DNA from 4 places in the Enterobacter sp. WI-ESBL-E8 genome. Region 1 is predicted to be linked to each of the others. Evidence: predicted binding sites of a transcription regulator. Region 1 holds the regulator's gene; each other region holds the start of a gene.
The links. Region 1 encodes PurR, which represses purine synthesis genes. Its sites were predicted from a motif close to CANGCAAACGTTTGCNTG; they were not measured.
Positions count from the first base shown of each region.

Region 2: gcvT (glycine cleavage system aminomethyltransferase GcvT) is a predicted target of PurR. The motif match lies at 1,870-1,887, and genes of this name have one in related genera.
Region 3: ACWHWP_RS07810 (amino acid aminotransferase) is a predicted target of PurR. The motif match lies at 2,628-2,645, and genes of this name have one in related genera.
Region 4: purL (phosphoribosylformylglycinamidine synthase) is a predicted target of PurR. The motif match lies at 2,318-2,335, and genes of this name have one in related genera.

Region 1 is NZ_JBRWXJ010000001.1:2,034,958-2,039,171, forward strand. It holds gene punC (purine nucleoside transporter PunC) at 1-878, opposite strand, end outside; gene punR (DNA-binding transcriptional activator PunR) at 994-1,905, shown strand; gene purR (HTH-type transcriptional repressor PurR) at 1,923-2,948, opposite strand; gene cydH (cytochrome bd-I oxidase subunit CydH) at 3,246-3,335, shown strand; gene ACWHWP_RS09745 (MFS transporter) at 3,499-4,214, shown strand, end outside.
Region 2 is NZ_JBRWXJ010000001.1:4,052,488-4,056,701, reverse strand. It holds gene ubiH (2-octaprenyl-6-methoxyphenyl hydroxylase) at 1-333, shown strand, start outside; gene ubiI (FAD-dependent 2-octaprenylphenol hydroxylase) at 346-1,548, shown strand; gene gcvT (glycine cleavage system aminomethyltransferase GcvT) at 1,947-3,041, shown strand; gene gcvH (glycine cleavage system protein GcvH) at 3,065-3,454, shown strand; gene gcvP (aminomethyl-transferring glycine dehydrogenase) at 3,582-4,214, shown strand, end outside.
Region 3 is NZ_JBRWXJ010000001.1:1,653,940-1,658,153, reverse strand. It holds gene asnS (asparagine--tRNA ligase) at 1-830, shown strand, start outside; gene ACWHWP_RS07815 (porin) at 1,436-2,524, shown strand; gene ACWHWP_RS07810 (amino acid aminotransferase) at 2,709-3,899, shown strand; gene ACWHWP_RS07805 (MBL fold metallo-hydrolase) at 3,948-4,214, opposite strand, start outside.
Region 4 is NZ_JBRWXJ010000001.1:3,687,417-3,691,630, forward strand. It holds gene purL (phosphoribosylformylglycinamidine synthase) at 1-2,231, opposite strand, end outside; gene mltF (membrane-bound lytic murein transglycosylase MltF) at 2,500-4,050, shown strand; gene tadA (tRNA adenosine(34) deaminase TadA) at 3,938-4,214, opposite strand, start outside.

The DNA.
Region 1 (4,214 bases):
GGAATAAAGCCAACGGCCCAGGTCCCGATAACGCTCAGGGCATACAGCACCAGCAGCCATGGCAGCATCTGCTGACCTTCCCACTTTTGCAGCGCTGCGCGACAGCCGTATCCGCCCACCAGGAACGCGATGGTCTGCGGAACGTAGCTCAGCCCGATGGCTGCCGGGCTGTATCCCATATCGTGCAGAATAAACGGCGAGCCGGTGAGCCACGCGAAGAAGCTCGCCGAGCAGGCGGCATAGATCAGGACATTGCCGCGATACGCTTTGGTGCCGAGCAGGGAAGTGAAGGTGATTGGCTTCGCGTCAGCATGCGCCTCTTTTTTATGCGCGGGCTTGAGGGCAAACGCCGGCAGCATTAGTACCAGCGTGATGGCAAACAGCGTGGCAAAAATGGCCTGCCAGTCAAAATGCGCGAGGATCCAGCTGCCCAGCAGCGGAGCAAGGGCTGGCGAGAGTCCCACGAGCGGCATAATGGTGGCGAAAATACGGTTTGTGCGGTTAGCCGGGTAGTAGTCGGTAACCAGCGCCTGCCAGGTGACGGCAGCGGCACAGACGCCCACGGCCTGAATAAAGCGCAGCACCAGCAGCCAGGTGGCGTCGCGTACCCATAGCATCCCCAGACAGCCAACGGCAAAAATGGCCAGACCCAGCAGCAATACCGGTTTACGACCAAAGCGATCCGAGAGCGGTCCCCAGAGCAGCTGTGCGAAAGCAAAACCGGCGAGGAACAAACTCAGGCTGGCGCTGATGGCCGCGGCAGGCGTCTGCAGATCTTCCTGCATAGCGGCGAAAGCCGGCAGGTACATATCGGTGGCCAAAAAGCCCAGCACGCTTAAGCCGCCGAGCCAGACTAAAAAACCTTTCCTGGGTTGCATTATTTTATTCTCCTTAAGGAGGCAGGTGTACGTTGGCGCTGAGTGTAGGGAGTGCAAAGCCGCTTGTGAAACGCTAATATTTGGCGGGTGCATTCAAAAATTTTGCAGGCAGAAAATGTGGTCAGATTATTCTCTTGAAGTGGTCGATGCTGTCGCGCGTAACGGCAGCTTTAGCGGTGCGGCGCAGGAGCTGCACCGCGTCCCTTCGGCTATCAGCTACACCGTGCGTCAGCTCGAAGAGTGGCTGGCGGTGCCGCTGTTTGAGCGGCGCCATCGCGACGTGGAATTAACGCCCGCAGGCGCGTGGTTTTTGAAGGAAGGGCGTTCTGTTATCAAAAAAATGCAGATCACCCGCGAACAGTGTCAGCAGATCGCCAACGGCTGGCGGGGACATCTATCCATCGCGGTGGATAACATCGTTAAGCCGGAACGCACCCGGCAAATGATCGTCGATTTCTATCGGCATTTTTCTGACGTGGAGCTGCGGGTCTCGCAGGAGGTGTTCAACGGCGTCTGGGATGCGCTGGCGGACGGCAGGGCAGAGATGGCGATTGGGGCCACGCAGGCGATCCCGGTCGGGGGACGTTACGCCTTTCGCGATATGGGCATGCTGAGCTGGAAGTGCGTGGTGGCACGCGATCATCCGCTGGCGGCAATGGAAGGGCCGTTGAGCGACGATACGCTACGCAACTGGCCTTCACTGGTGCTGGAGGATACCTCCCGTTCATTACCCAAGCGTATCACCTGGCTTCTGGATAACCAGCGGCGGGTGGTGGCCCCTGACTGGGAATCGTCGGCGACGTGCCTCAGCGCCGGGCTGTGCGTCGCGATGGTGCCCGTGCACTTTGCGCGCCCAAAAATCGATACCGGAGAATGGGTTGAACTGACGCTGGAGAATCCCTTCCCGGATGCGGCCTGCTGCCTCACCTGGCAGCAAAATGACGTCTCACCCGCCATGGACTGGCTTCTGGATTATCTGGGAGACAGCGAAACGCTCAACCGAGAGTGGTTACGGGAGCCAGCGTAGCTGGCCCCGTAGAGCGATTAACGACGGTAGTCGCGGAACGGACCATCCGCAACGGAACGGCGTTCGATAAGGCGCGGGTGAACTTCAATGGACTGCGACTCTTCGCGCTTGTTGACGATCCTGTCCATCAGCATATTGAAGGCCGTTTCGCCCAGCGAATCTTTCGGCTGGTGAATGGTGGTCAACGCTGGCGTAAAGTAGCGCGCGTTACGCACGTTATCATACCCGATCACGGAAATATCCTGCGGTACGCGCAGGCCCAGCTCATCGGCGGCGCAGAGCGCGCCCATCGCCATGATGTCGCCCCCGCAGAACACGGCGGTCGGACGATGCTGCTGGGAGACGATCTGCTGCATAGCGCGGTAGCCCGACTCCGGCTCAAAGTCGCCCTGCACGATCCAGTTTTCCGGCACGTTGATCAGCGCTTCTTCCATTGCTTTCATGAAGCCGGCCAGACGGCCCGCGCCGGTGTTGCGCTCCAGCGGACCCGGGATCACGCCAATCTCGCGGTGACCGCGTTCGATCAGGTAACGACCGGCCATATAGCCGCCTTCAAAGGCGTTATCGATAACGGAATCGGTGAAGTCCGCGCGCGCTTCGCCCCAGTCCATCACCACCATCGGAATATGGCGATACTCTTCGAGCATGGACAGCACGGACTCCGGATACTCGGAACACATCACCAGCAGGCCATCAACGCGCTTTTGCGCCATCATCGACAGGTAGGCGCGCTGTTTTTCAATGCTGTTCCACGCGTTGCCCAGAATCAGGGTATAGCCTTTCTGGAAGCAGTTTTTCTCAACCGCTTCAATGATCTCGGCAAAATAGGCCGCTTCACTGCTGGTGGCCAGCAATCCAATAGATTTGGTGTGATTAACCTTGAGGCTTCGCGCAACCGCACTTGGCGAATAGTGCAGCTCTTTGATCGCGGCCCAGACGGCATTGCGCGTCTCTTCCGCCACGAAGCGGGTTTTGTTAATAACATGTGATACGGTTGTAGTGGAAACGTTTGCGCGTTTTGCTACGTCTTTAATTGTTGCCATTAAATGTCACTCCAGACCATATCCTAAGCTCCTGAAAAACCTGAAGGTAAACGTTTGCCTTCTCTCACCCTTATTTCGCAATGTTAAGTTGCGGCACGCCGGGAAAACGACACGGGACGTCAGGAGGGGGTCAATGGCCGGTACGCTAATAAATTTAGCGTGGAATTTTGTCCTATCTTGATGAAAAGGGGAAGAGGTAAAGTGTTTATCAGTTTAAATCCAGGAAGATTTTTGACGTAAACTGTGCAAAAATGAGCAGGCTCACTTTTCGTGGGGGGATTAAAAGGAGAAAAATTGATGAGTTCCGATCTGAAGTTTTCGCTGTTCACCACCGTTATTGTGCTGGCTCTGATTGTCGCTGCCGGTCTGACGGCTGCGCTGCACTGATTTACGCGGAGGGAGAGCGTTCTCCCTCCCGATCGCCCCAATTGTTACTTCTCATGCAAAAATCTTTTGCCATTTTGTTAACTTCTCATTTTTTGTGATTGATGTCATGCTTTCGGCTTCTTTGTTCTGTGTCACCACATGACACGGCATCCGGAGTTGACGCATGAAAATCAATTTTCCCCTGCTGGCCCTGGCGATTGGCGCTTTTGGGATTGGCACCACTGAATTCTCCCCGATGGGGTTACTGCCTGTTATTGCCCGGGGCGTGGACGTCTCGATCCCTGCTGCAGGCATGTTAATCAGCGCCTACGCAATCGGCGTGATGGTAGGCGCGCCGCTGATGACGCTTCTCCTTTCGCACCGCGCGCGCCGCAATGCGCTGATTTTCCTGATGGCGATTTTCACCCTGGGCAACGTGCTTTCCGCCATTGCGCCGGACTACACCACGCTGATGCTGTCACGCATTCTGACCAGCCTTAACCACGGCGCGTTCTTTGGGCTGGGGTCGGTCGTGGCGGCAAGCGTGGTGCCAAAACACAAGCAGGCGAGCGCCGTGGCAACCATGTTTATGGGCCTGACGATTGCCAACATTGGCGGGGTGCCTGCGGCGACCTGGCTGGGTGAAGCGATCGGCTGGCGTATGTCCTTCCTGGCGACCGCCGGGCTAGGCGTGATTGCCATGGTGGCGCTGTTCTTCTCCTTGCCAAAAGGCAGCGCGGGGGAACGTCCTGACGTGCGCAGAGAGCTTTCGGTGCTGATGCGCCCGCAGGTGCTCTCCGCGCTGCTTACCACCGTCCTGGGGGCAGGGGCGATGTTCACCCTTTACACCTACATTTCGCCGGTGTTGCATGACATCACCCACGCGACGCCTCTCTTTGT
Region 2 (4,214 bases), 2.0 Mb from region 1:
CTTGTCGGGAATGCCGCGCAGACGCTGCATCCTATCGCCGGTCAGGGGTTCAACCTTGGGTTACGCGACGTGATGAGTCTGGCGGAAACGCTTTCTCAGGCGTGGGACGAGCAAAAAGACTGTGGCGCATACCCGGTGCTCAGCCATTACCAGAAGCGCCGCCAGGCGGATAAAGAGGCGACGATTGGCGTCACCGATGGCCTGGTTCATCTGTTTGCCAATCGCTGGGCGCCGCTGGTTGCGGGCCGCAACCTCGGGCTGATGGCGATGGAATTATTCATTCCGGCACGTGACGTGCTGGCGCAGCGGACTCTTGGTTGGGTCGCGCGTTAAGGAGTTATCACCGTGCAAAATGTTGATGTCGCCATCGTTGGCGGCGGTATGGTAGGACTGGCGCTGGCCTGTGGCTTACAGGGCAGCGGCCTGCGCGTGGCGGTGCTGGAGCAAAAGCAGCCTCAGCCCGTAGCCCAGGATGCGCCGCCGGAACTGCGCGTCTCGGCCATTAATGCAGCCAGCGAAAAGCTGCTGACGCACCTTGGCGTCTGGTCGGATATCGTGGCGCAGCGCGCCAGCTGCTATCACGGCATGGAAGTGTGGGATAAAGACAGCTTCGGTCATATTGCTTTTGATGATGAAAGCATGGGCTATAGCCACCTTGGCCACATTATCGAGAATGCCGTTATCCATCATGCGCTGTGGCAAAAGGCGCAGTCATGTAGCGATATTACCCTGATGGCACCCGCGCAAATCCAGCAGGTGGCGTGGGGCGAAAACGAGGCGTTTATCACCCTGCAAAGCGGCGACATGCTGACCGCACGTCTGGTAGTGGGGGCTGACGGCGCGAACTCCTGGCTGCGCAACAAAGCGGATATTCCGCTGACCTACTGGGATTACCGTCATCACGCGCTGGTCGCGACGATCCGCACCGAAGAGCCGCACGGCGGCGTGGCGCGGCAGATTTTCCACAACGACGGCATTCTGGCGTTCCTGCCGCTTGCAGATCCGCACCTGTGCTCGATTGTCTGGTCGCTGGTGCCGGAAAAAGCCCGGCTGATGCAGGAGGCTACCCCTGATGCTTTCAATCAGGCACTGTGCGTGGCGTTTGATAATCGTCTTGGGCTGTGCACGCTTGAAAGCGAGCGGCAGGTCTTCCCGTTAACCGGCCGCTACGCGCGCCAGTTTGCGGCGCACCGTCTGGCGCTGGTAGGAGATGCGGCTCACACCATACATCCGCTGGCCGGGCAGGGCGTTAATCTTGGCTTTATGGATGCGGCGGAGCTGGTGGAAGAACTGCGTCGCCTGCATCGCGAAGGGAAGGACATCGGCCAGCATCTTTATCTGCGTCGCTACGAACGCAGCCGCAAGCACAGCGCGGCGATGATGCTGGCGGGTATGCAGGGCTTCCGCGAGCTGTTTGCCGGTGCTAATCCGGCGAAAAAACTGCTGCGCGACATCGGCCTCAAGCTTGCCGATACCCTTCCGGGTGTTAAGCCTCAGCTCCTTCGCCAGGCAATGGGTCTTAACGACCTGCCGGACTGGCTACGCTAATTTAGACCCCCGTCACACTTTATTTTCCCGGCCTCTGCGCCGGGGAAATTCCCTCGTTTGAAATAATCTAATTTCACTGCTTTTTTCGCATTAGATAATCTAATGTCGTGTTTTTCCCGTCACGGAAATTCGGCCCATTTTTCCGCATGAAATATCACCATGTGCTAAATCCTGTTAGCGTGATGTTAATTTTGTGCGGGTTTAATCGCATTTTTCCAGTGAATAACTCTGTAGGCTTTTTAGCGTTTTTTGGTCATAAGCTAATGTGATGACCCGTTTTACCTTATGGTTAACCGCCGGTTTCGGTGGTAAGTTCAGGTAAAAGAGAACGTTTGCGTCGGTGCCTGATAACGGGGCCGATACCGGGTTTCACGGTGAATTTTTTCAACGAGGACAAGATGGCTCAACAGACTCCTTTGTACGAACAACACGTGTTATGCGGCGCCCGCATGGTGGACTTCCACGGCTGGATGATGCCGCTGCACTACGGCTCGCAGATTGATGAGCACCACGCGGTGCGCACCGATGCCGGTATGTTCGACGTGTCCCACATGACAATTGTCGATCTGCGCGGCAGCCGCACCCGGGAGTTTTTGCGCTATCTGCTGGCAAATGACGTCGCCAAACTGAAGACGCCGGGTAAAGCGCTCTATACTGGCATGCTGAATGCCTCCGGCGGCGTGATTGACGACCTCATCGTCTATTACTTCACTGAAGATTTCTTCCGCCTCGTTGTAAACTCCGCCACCCGCGAAAAAGACCTCTCCTGGATCACCCAACACGCCGAACCTTACGCCATCGACATCACCGTCCGTGACGATCTGTCGCTGATCGCCGTGCAGGGGCCGAACGCGCAGGCGAAAGCCGCGTCTCTGTTCAACGACGAGCAGCGTAAAGCCACAGAAGGCATGAAGCCGTTCTTCGGCGTACAGGCGGGGGATCTGTTCATCGCCACCACCGGCTACACCGGTGAAGCGGGCTACGAAATTGCGATGCCAAACGAGAAGGCTGCTGATTTCTGGCGTGCGCTGGTGGAAGCGGGCGTGAAGCCTGCGGGCCTTGGCGCGCGCGATACGCTGCGTCTGGAGGCGGGCATGAACCTCTACGGTCAGGAGATGGATGAGGGTGTTTCACCGCTGGCGGCCAATATGGGCTGGACCATCGCGTGGGAACCGGCTGACCGTGAATTTATTGGCCGTGAAGCGCTGGAGATGCAGCGCGAAAAAGGCACTGAACAGCTGGTGGGCCTGGTGATGACTGAGAAGGGCGTGCTGCGCGGTGAACTGCCTGTACGTTTTACCGATGCCGACGGCAATCACCGCGAAGGCGTGATCACCAGCGGAACCTTCTCCCCGACGCTGGGCTACAGTATTGCACTGGCACGCGTGCCGGCAGGCATTGGCGAAACGGCGGTGGTGCAAATCCGCAACCGTGAAATGCCGGTCAACGTAACCAAACCGATTTTTGTTCGCGCCGGTAAGCCGGTCGCCTAATCATTTTTATCAGGAGAACTTCAATGAGCAATGTGCCAGCAGAACTGAAATACAGCAAAGAACACGAGTGGCTGCGCAAAGAGGCGGACGGCACTTACACCGTAGGGATCACCGAGCACGCACAGGAGCTGCTGGGCGACATGGTGTTTGTTGACCTGCCTGAAGTAGGCGCAACCGTCAGCGCAGGCGACGACTGCGCCGTGGCGGAGTCCGTAAAAGCGGCATCCGACATCTACGCACCGGTAAGCGGTGAAATTGTCGCCGTCAACGACGCGCTGAGCGACTCCCCGGAGCTGGTCAACAGCGAGCCTTATGAAGGCGGCTGGATCTTCAAGATCAAAGCCAGCGACGAATCGCAGGTTGCCGCGCTGCTGGATGCGACCGCGTACGAAGCCCTACTGGAAGACGAATAACGTTTTGCCGGATGGCGCTGCGCTTATCCGGCCTACAGGTCAACGTAGGCCCGGTAAGCGTTAGCGCCACCGGGCAACAGCGTTACAGATAACTACGATTCACTGCACGTTTCAGGAACCATCGCTCATGACACAGACTTTAAGCCAGCTTGAAAACCGTGGCGCCTTCATTGAACGTCACATTGGGCCGGATGCTCAGCAACAGCAGGAGATGCTGAAGACGGTTGGCGCGGATTCATTAAACGCACTGATCGGCCAGATTGTGCCAAAAGACATCCAGCTTGCCACACCGCCTCAGGTGGGGGAAGCCACCACGGAATTCGCCGCGCTGGCGGAGCTGAAGGCTATTGCAGGCCTGAACAAGCGCTATAAGTCTTACATTGGCATGGGCTACACCAACGTGCAGTTGCCGCCGGTTATCCTGCGCAACATGCTGGAAAACCCGGGCTGGTACACCGCTTACACCCCGTATCAGCCAGAAGTCTCTCAGGGCCGCCTGGAAGCGCTGCTGAACTTCCAGCAGGTAACGCTGGATCTGACCGGTATGGATATCGCCTCCGCGTCTCTGCTGGACGAAGCGACCGCCGCCGCCGAAGCCATGGCGATGGCAAAACGCGTCAGCAAGCTGAAAAACGCTAACCGCTTCTTCGTGGCGGCGGACGTGCATCCGCAGACGCTGGATGTGGTGCGCACCCGTGCGGAAACCTTCGGCTTTGACGTGATTGTCGACGACGCTGACAAGGTGCTGGATCACCAGGAC
Region 3 (4,214 bases), 380 kb from region 1:
CAGAAGGTAAAGTGGACTATGACAAAGACTTCTTCGGTAAAGAAGCCTTCCTGACGGTATCTGGCCAGCTCAACGGCGAAACCTATGCCTGCGCACTGTCCAAAATCTACACCTTTGGCCCAACCTTCCGCGCCGAAAACTCCAACACCAGCCGTCACCTGGCGGAATTCTGGATGCTGGAGCCTGAAGTGGCGTTCGCCAACCTGGACGATGTTGCCGGCCTGGCGGAAGCAATGCTGAAGTATGTCTTCAAAGCGGTTCTGGAAGAGCGTCCGGACGACATGAAATTCTTCGCTGAGCGCGTAGACAGCGATGCGGTGGCCCGTCTGGAGCGTTTCGTCTCTGCTGACTTTGCCCAGGTAGACTATACCGACGCGGTGGCGATCCTCGAGAAATGTGGTGAGAAGTTCGAGAACCCGGTTTACTGGGGCGTTGACCTTGCGTCTGAGCACGAACGCTATCTGGCCGAGAAACACTTCAAAGCGCCGGTTGTCGTTAAAAACTACCCGAAAGATATTAAGGCCTTCTACATGCGCCTTAACGAAGACGGTAAAACCGTGGCAGCGATGGACGTCCTGGCGCCGGGCATTGGTGAAATCATCGGTGGCTCTCAGCGTGAAGAGCGTCTCGACGTGCTGGACGCGCGCATGGAAGAGATGGGGCTCAACCCAGCGGACTACAGCTGGTACCGCGATCTGCGCCGCTACGGCACCGTGCCGCACGCCGGTTTTGGTCTGGGCTTCGAGCGTCTGATCGCCTACGTGACGGGCGTTCAGAACGTGCGTGACGTGATTCCATTCCCGCGTACTCCACGTAACGCCAGCTTCTAAGCAACAAAACAGAAAATGGCCAGCATATGCTGGCCATTATTTTATTCTGCATTGTCAGTTTTCGTCAGCGCAAAGTCAGCATCTTTAAACCTTCACCCCGTCACAACCACTAGCTGTTACGTTTTGTTTCCGTGAAATATCCAGCCACAAAAAATAAACCCCATTCTTATTGCGATTATTGCAGCCTCAAGCAATAGCACAAATTTCAACCACTTTTTCAGCCATCCAGAAGTCTCTTTGGGGGTATAAGAAAAAACGAGTCGTTTAACGTCTGTTTATATGAATTGCCTTTATCCAAATTAATCATAAGGAATTCATATATATAGGAATCGCACTGTCGCTTAATTCGCCAATGAGGTCTGAAGTTTGAGATGGTTCACAAAGTTCCAGAAAATACATATTTGGTTACACACATTTTCTTGTTGTTACTTAATCTTGAGAATTGTAGCACTTTGAGGCTAGCGAAACGCTTCGGTGAATGGAAAGATGCCTGACAGATACATAAAGACACCAAACTCTCATCAATAGTTCCGGAAATATTTATTGACAGAATTTATTGACGGCAGTGGCGAGTGTCATAAAAAAACCAATGAGGGTAATAAATAATGATGAAGCGCAATATTCTGGCAGTGGTTATCCCTGCTCTGCTGGTAGCCGGTGCAGCTAACGCTGCAGAAATCTATAACAAAAACGGCAACAAACTGGATCTGTACGGGAAAGTGGTTGGTGAACACGACTTCGTGACTTCAGGTGACAACACTGACAGCAGCGATGCAACCTATGCTCAGATCGGTTTCAAAGGCGAAACTCAAATCAATGACCAACTGACTGGTTACGGTCAGTGGGAATACCGTGCTCTGGCAAGCCAGGCAGAAAGCAACCAGACTCAGCGTACCCGTCTGGCGTTCGCTGGTCTGAAAGCCGGTGACGCAGGTTCAATCGACTACGGCCGTAACTACGGTATCGTATACGATGTAGAATCCTACACCGATATGGCCCCATCCTTCTCTGGTATGACCTGGGCTAACTACTCTGATAACTTCATGACCGGCCGTAACTCTGGTCTCCTGACCTACCGCAACTCTGACTTCTTCGGTCTGGTTGATGGTCTGAGCCTGGGTCTGCAGTATCAGGGCAAAAACGACCGTACCGACGTTAGAACCGCTAACGGTGACGGCTTCGGTACCTCTCTGGGTTATGATTTCGGCGAAGGTTTCGGTCTGATCGGTGCATACAGCAACTCTGACCGTACTAACTTGCAGACCGCTGACGGTAAAGGTGACAAAGCTGAAGCATGGGCAGTTGGCGCGAAATACGATGCGAACAACATCTACCTGGCAACCACCTACGCTGAAACCCGCAACATGACCCGTGAAGCTGACGGCTCATTCGCGAACAAAACTCAGAACTTCGAAGTGATCGCTCAGTACCAGTTCGACTTCGGTCTGCGCCCTTCCGTGGCCTACGTTCAGTCTAAAGGTAAAAACCTGTCACAGCGTGGCACCTTCTCTGGCGGCGATGCTGACCTGCAGAAATTTGTTGAACTGGGTGCAACTTACTACTTCAACAAAAACTTCAACGTCTATGTTGACTACCAGCTGAACCTGATCGACGACACCGACTACTCTCGTAGCGTGGGTATCGTGAACGGTAAAGACGACCAGGTTGCAATGGCTGTTACCTACCAGTTCTAATCAGAACACCACTTTGTTATATGCTTAATGAACAGGGCTTCGGCCCTGTTTTTTTATGCCCGACAGAAAATAATGGCGACTTTTGAAAAGCCGCACGCTTTTCGTCGCAAACGGTTGGCATTTTGTAAATCTACCGTTAACCTGATAGCGGATTTCACTTCTGTAATCACAATGGAACTTCGTCATGTTTGAGAACATTACCGCCGCTCCTGCCGACCCGATTCTGGGCCTGGCCGATCTGTTTCGTGCCGACGACCGCCCTGGCAAAATCAACCTGGGTATTGGTGTATATAAAGATGAAACCGGCAAAACTCCGGTACTGACCAGCGTTAAGAAAGCTGAGCAGTATCTGCTGGAAAACGAAACCACCAAGAACTACCTCGGTATTGATGGTATCCCTGAATTTGGTCGCTGCACCCAGGAGCTGCTGTTCGGTAAAGGCAGCGCAATTGTGAGTGACAAACGTGCCCGTACTGCGCAGACCCCTGGCGGTACCGGCGCGCTGCGCGTGGCGGCGGATTTCCTTGCGAAAAACACCTCTGTGAAGCGCGTCTGGGTGAGCAACCCAAGCTGGCCGAACCACAAGAGCGTCTTCAATTCCGCGGGTCTGGACGTGCGCGAATACGCCTACTACGACGCGGCAAATCACTCTCTCGACTTTGACGGCCTGCTGGCAAGCCTGAGCGAAGCGCAGGCGGGCGACGTGGTGCTGTTCCACGGATGCTGCCACAACCCAACCGGTATCGATCCGACGCTTGAGCAGTGGGAACATCTGGCGAAGCTGTCCGTAGAAAAAGGCTGGCTGCCGCTGTTTGACTTTGCCTACCAGGGCTTCGCCCGTGGTCTGGAAGAAGATGCTGAAGGCCTGCGCGCGTTCGCCGCCGTGCATCAGGAGCTGATTGTTGCCAGCTCCTACTCCAAGAACTTCGGTCTGTACAATGAGCGTGTGGGTGCCTGTACGCTGGTTGCGGCAAACGAAGAGACCGTTGACCGTGCGTTCAGCCAGATGAAATCGGTTATTCGCGCGAACTACTCTAACCCACCGGCACACGGTGCGTCTGTTGTTGCCACTATCCTGAGCAACGATGCGCTGCGCGCGATCTGGGAACAAGAGCTGAACGATATGCGCCAGCGTATTCAGCGCATGCGCCTGCTGTTTGTGAACACCCTGGCGGAGAAAGGCGCCGATCGCGACTTCAGCTTTATCATCAAACAGAACGGCATGTTCTCTTTCAGCGGACTGACCAAAGAGCAGGTTCTGCGCCTGCGTGAAGAGTTTGGCGTGTACGCCGTAGCGTCTGGCCGCGTGAACGTTGCGGGCATGACGCCTGACAACATGGCGCCACTGTGCGAAGCGATTGTCGCCGTACTGTAATCTGCGCCCATAAAAAAGCCTGCGTTATGCAGGCTTTTTTTATTCGGGTTACCAGACAGGCATCTCATCCTGAAGGAACGGGTTATTAAGCCGTTCATAGCCCAGCGTCGACATCGGACCGTGTCCAGGGATAAACGTCACATCATCACCCAGCGGCAAGAGTTTCTGTTTAATCGACTGAATCAGCTGCCCGTGATCGCCGCGGGGAAAATCGCTTCGTCCTACGCCACCTTTGAAAATCACATCGCCGGAAATCAGCAGACGGGACTGGTCATCAAAGAAGACAATATGGCCTGGCGTATGCCCAGGACAATG
Region 4 (4,214 bases), 1.7 Mb from region 1:
GCAGCGGCCATCCAGTTTGCGGAGAGCTTAATGCGTTTGATATCGCCAATCTGCGTCGCGGCGATGTTGGTCAGCGCTTCACCGACCGCCAGACGGGCAGAGGCCGCGAAGTCCAGCAGCGCGACCGGCGTACGTTCACCCAGGGCCATCGCTTCACCGTAGTAGCTGTCGAGGCTCGCGGTGGTCACGGCGCAGTTCGCCACCGGGATCTGCCACGGGCCCACCATCTGATCGCGCGATACCATACCGGTCACGGTACGGTCGCCGATGGTCACCAGGAAGGTTTTCTCTGCCACAGCAGGCAGGTGCAGCACGCGATTAACCGCTTCCGCCACGGTGATGCCCTGGCGATCCAGCGCTTTGCCTGCCACTTTACGGGTCTGCACGTCGCGGGTCATCTTCGGCGTCTTACCGAGCAGAACGTCCAGCGGCAGATCGATAGGCTGGTTGTCGAAATGGGTGTCGCTTAAGGACAGGTGTTTCTCTTCGGTCGCTTCACCAATGACGGCATACGGCGCGCGCTCGCGGCGGCACAGCTCGTCAAACAGCGGCAGCTGATCCGCGGCAACCGCCAGAACATAGCGTTCCTGAGATTCGTTACACCAGATTTCCAGCGGGCTCATGCCTGGCTCATCGCTCAGGATATCGCGCAGGTTGAAACGGCCACCGCGACCGCCGTCGCTGACCAGCTCCGGCATGGCGTTAGACAGACCGCCCGCGCCAACGTCATGAATAAAGAGGATCGGGTTCGCATCGCCCAGTTGCCAGCAGCGGTCGATCACTTCCTGACAGCGGCGTTCCATTTCCGGGTTATCGCGCTGCACGGAGGCGAAGTCGAGGTCCGCATCAGACTGACCGGAGGTCATAGAAGAGGCCGCTCCGCCGCCCAGGCCTATGTTCATCGCCGGGCCACCCAGTACGATCAGCTTCGCGCCAACGACGATCTCGCCTTTCTGCACGTGATCGGCGCGAATGTTGCCGATCCCGCCCGCCAGCATGATCGGTTTGTGGTAGCCGCGCAGCTCTTCGCCATTGTGGCTCTCCACTTTCTCTTCATAGGTGCGGAAGTAACCGTTCAGTGCCGGACGACCAAATTCGTTGTTGAACGCCGCGCCGCCCAGCGGGCCGTCGGTCATGATATCCAGCGCGGTCACGATGCGTTCCGGCTTGCCGAAATCTTCTTCCCACGGCTGCTCGAAGCCAGGAATACGCAGGTTGGAGACGGAGAAACCGACCAGACCTGCTTTTGGTTTAGCCCCGCGACCGGTCGCACCTTCGTCACGGATTTCACCGCCGGATCCGGTCGCCGCACCCGGCCACGGGGAGATGGCCGTCGGGTGGTTATGGGTTTCGACCTTCATCAGGATATGCGCGGGCTCCTGATGGAAGTCATAGCGGCCTGCTTCGCGATCGGCGAAGAAGCGGCCCACCTCGGAACCTTCCATCACCGCGGCGTTGTCTTTGTAGGCAGACAGCACGTGGTCTGGGGTTTTCTCCATGGTGTTTTTAATCATTTTGAACAGCGACTTCGGCTGCTGTTCGCCGTCGATGACCCAGTCGGCATTGAAAATCTTATGGCGACAGTGCTCAGAGTTCGCCTGCGCGAACATGTAGAGTTCAATATCGTTCGGGTTACGGTTGAGCTTAACAAACGCGTCCTGCAGGTAGTCGATTTCGTCTTCTGCCAGCGCCAGACCAAGACGCAGGTTGGCGTCAATCAGCGCCTGACGGCCCTGCCCCAGCAGGTCCACGCTCTGTACCGGCGCTGGCTGATGGTGGGAGAAAAGCTTCTGCGCGTCATCGAGAGAGGCAAATACGCTCTCCATCATGCGATCGTGCAGCTCGGCCGCAACCGCCTGCCACTGGGCTTCGCTCAGGGTCGACGCTTCCACGTAGTACGCTACGCCGCGTTCCAGACGGTTAATCTGGCTCAGACCACAGTTGTGGGCGATGTCGGTGGCTTTGGAAGACCAGGGGGAGATGGTGCCCGGACGAGGCGTCGCAAGGATCAGTTTGCCGGTTGGCGTATGGCTGCTCAGGCTTGGGCCATACTTGAGCAGGCGTTCCAGCTGTACGCGCTCCTCTGCATTCAGGGGGGCATTCAGGTCAGCAAAATGGACATACTCAGCGTAAATATTGCTTACCGGAAGGTCGGCCGCCTGAAAACGTGCCAGCAGTTTGTTAATACGGAAGGCAGACAGTGCAGGCGAACCACGCAGAATTTCCATCATAAGTCTCTCGTCTTCGAAGCGCCGGGGCGCTTACAGTGTGCGCAAGGGGGGGAAAACGGGCGTCATTATAAAGAATCCTGAGCGCCGACGAAACCGTTTGCGTCGAAATAAAATCAGCACAGACGTTTAACAATAGATGTGACCTGTCTCTCTAATTGGTTGCCAAGTGGCGCAAGTTTACGCAAAATGCCGCTCATTCAATGGCAAACCTTAATGTTAACATGGCTACAGCAGACTGAGGCAACCGGCGTCGCAGAGAATTAACTAATTGAAAAAATTAAAGATTAATTATCTGCTCATCGGCATTGTAACGTTGCTGCTGGCAGTGGCCCTCTGGCCTTCCATCCCCTGGTTCGGCAAAGCCGAAAACCGTATCGCCGCCATTCAGGAGCGGGGGGAATTGCGCGTCAGTACCCTCAACTCCCCGCTGATTTACAGCGACATCAACGGCAAAATCATTGGTCTGGATTATGAACTGGCGCAACAGTTCGCCGATTATCTTGGCGTGAAGCTTAAAATTACCGTCCGCCAGAATATCAACCAGCTGTTTGATGACCTCGATAACGACGATGCCGATATGCTGGCCGCCGGGCTGGTGTATAACAGCGAGCGCAGCAAGAACTACCAGCCGGGCCCGACCTACTACTCCGTTTCGCAGCAGCTGGTCTATCGCGTCGGGAGCCTGCGTCCGCGCTCGCTGGCGTCAATTAACGATCGGCAGCTGACGATTGCCCCCGGCCACGTGGTGATTGACGATCTGCGCGAGCTCAAGGAGAAGAAATACCCGGACCTGAGCTGGACGGTGGATCCTAAGCTCGGCACGACCGAGCTGCTGGAGCAGGTAAAAGACCAGAAAGTGCCCTACACCATCGCCGATTCGGTCGCGATCAGCCTGTTCCAGCGCGTGCATCCTGAAATCGCCGTGGCGCTGGACGTCACCGACGAGCAGCCCGTGACCTGGTTTACCCAGCTCGACGACGATCAAACTCTCTCTGCCGCGATGCTCGATTTCTTCAACACCATCAATGAAGACGGTACCCTGGCGCGTCTGGAGGAGAAGTACCTCGGCCACGGTGACGACTTTGACTACGTTGACACCCGCAGCTTCCTCCGCGCGGTTGACAGCGTCCTGCCGGACCTGCAGCCGTTGTTCGAAAAATACGCCCAGGAGATTGACTGGAAACTGCTGGCGGCTATCTCCTATCAGGAATCCCACTGGGATACTCAGGCCACCTCTCCCACGGGCGTACGTGGTTTGATGATGTTAACCAAAAATACCGCGCTGAGCCTGGGCGTGAATGACCGTACCGATGCCGAACAGAGCATCAGCGGCGGCGCGCGCTACCTGCAGGATATGATGGCCAAAGTACCGGAAACGGTGCCGGAAGAAGAGCGGATCTGGTTTGCGCTGGCAGCCTACAATATGGGCTACGCGCATATGCTTGATGCGCGAGCGTTGACGGCGAAAACCAAAGGTAACCCGGACAGCTGGTCAGACGTTAAGCAGCGCCTGCCGCTGCTGAGCCAGAAGCCATGGTATAACAAGCTGACATACGGCTACGCGCGCGGGCATGAAGCCTACGCCTACGTGGAAAATATCCGTAAATATCAGATTAGCCTGGTCGGGTATCTGCTGGAGAAAGAGAAAGAGGCGACAGAAGCAAAGCAGCTGGCACAAAGCTACCCGGTCGTGGCGCCGGACGAACTTAATCGTCCGACAGCTTCAATTCTGCCTTTTGCTGCTTTTTCTGCTGACGGCGCATTCGAAAGAAATCGCTTAATAGCCCCGAACACTCTGGTGCAAGCACCCCACCGATAGTCTTCACCTGGTGGTTCATCCCAGGATGACCCAGTACGTCCATCAGCGAACCGGCCGCGCCGGTTTTTTCATCCCGCGCCCCGAAGACCAGGGTCCCGATCCGGCCGTGCACCATCGCGCCGGAGCACATCACGCACGGCTCCAGCGTCACATACAGCGTGGTC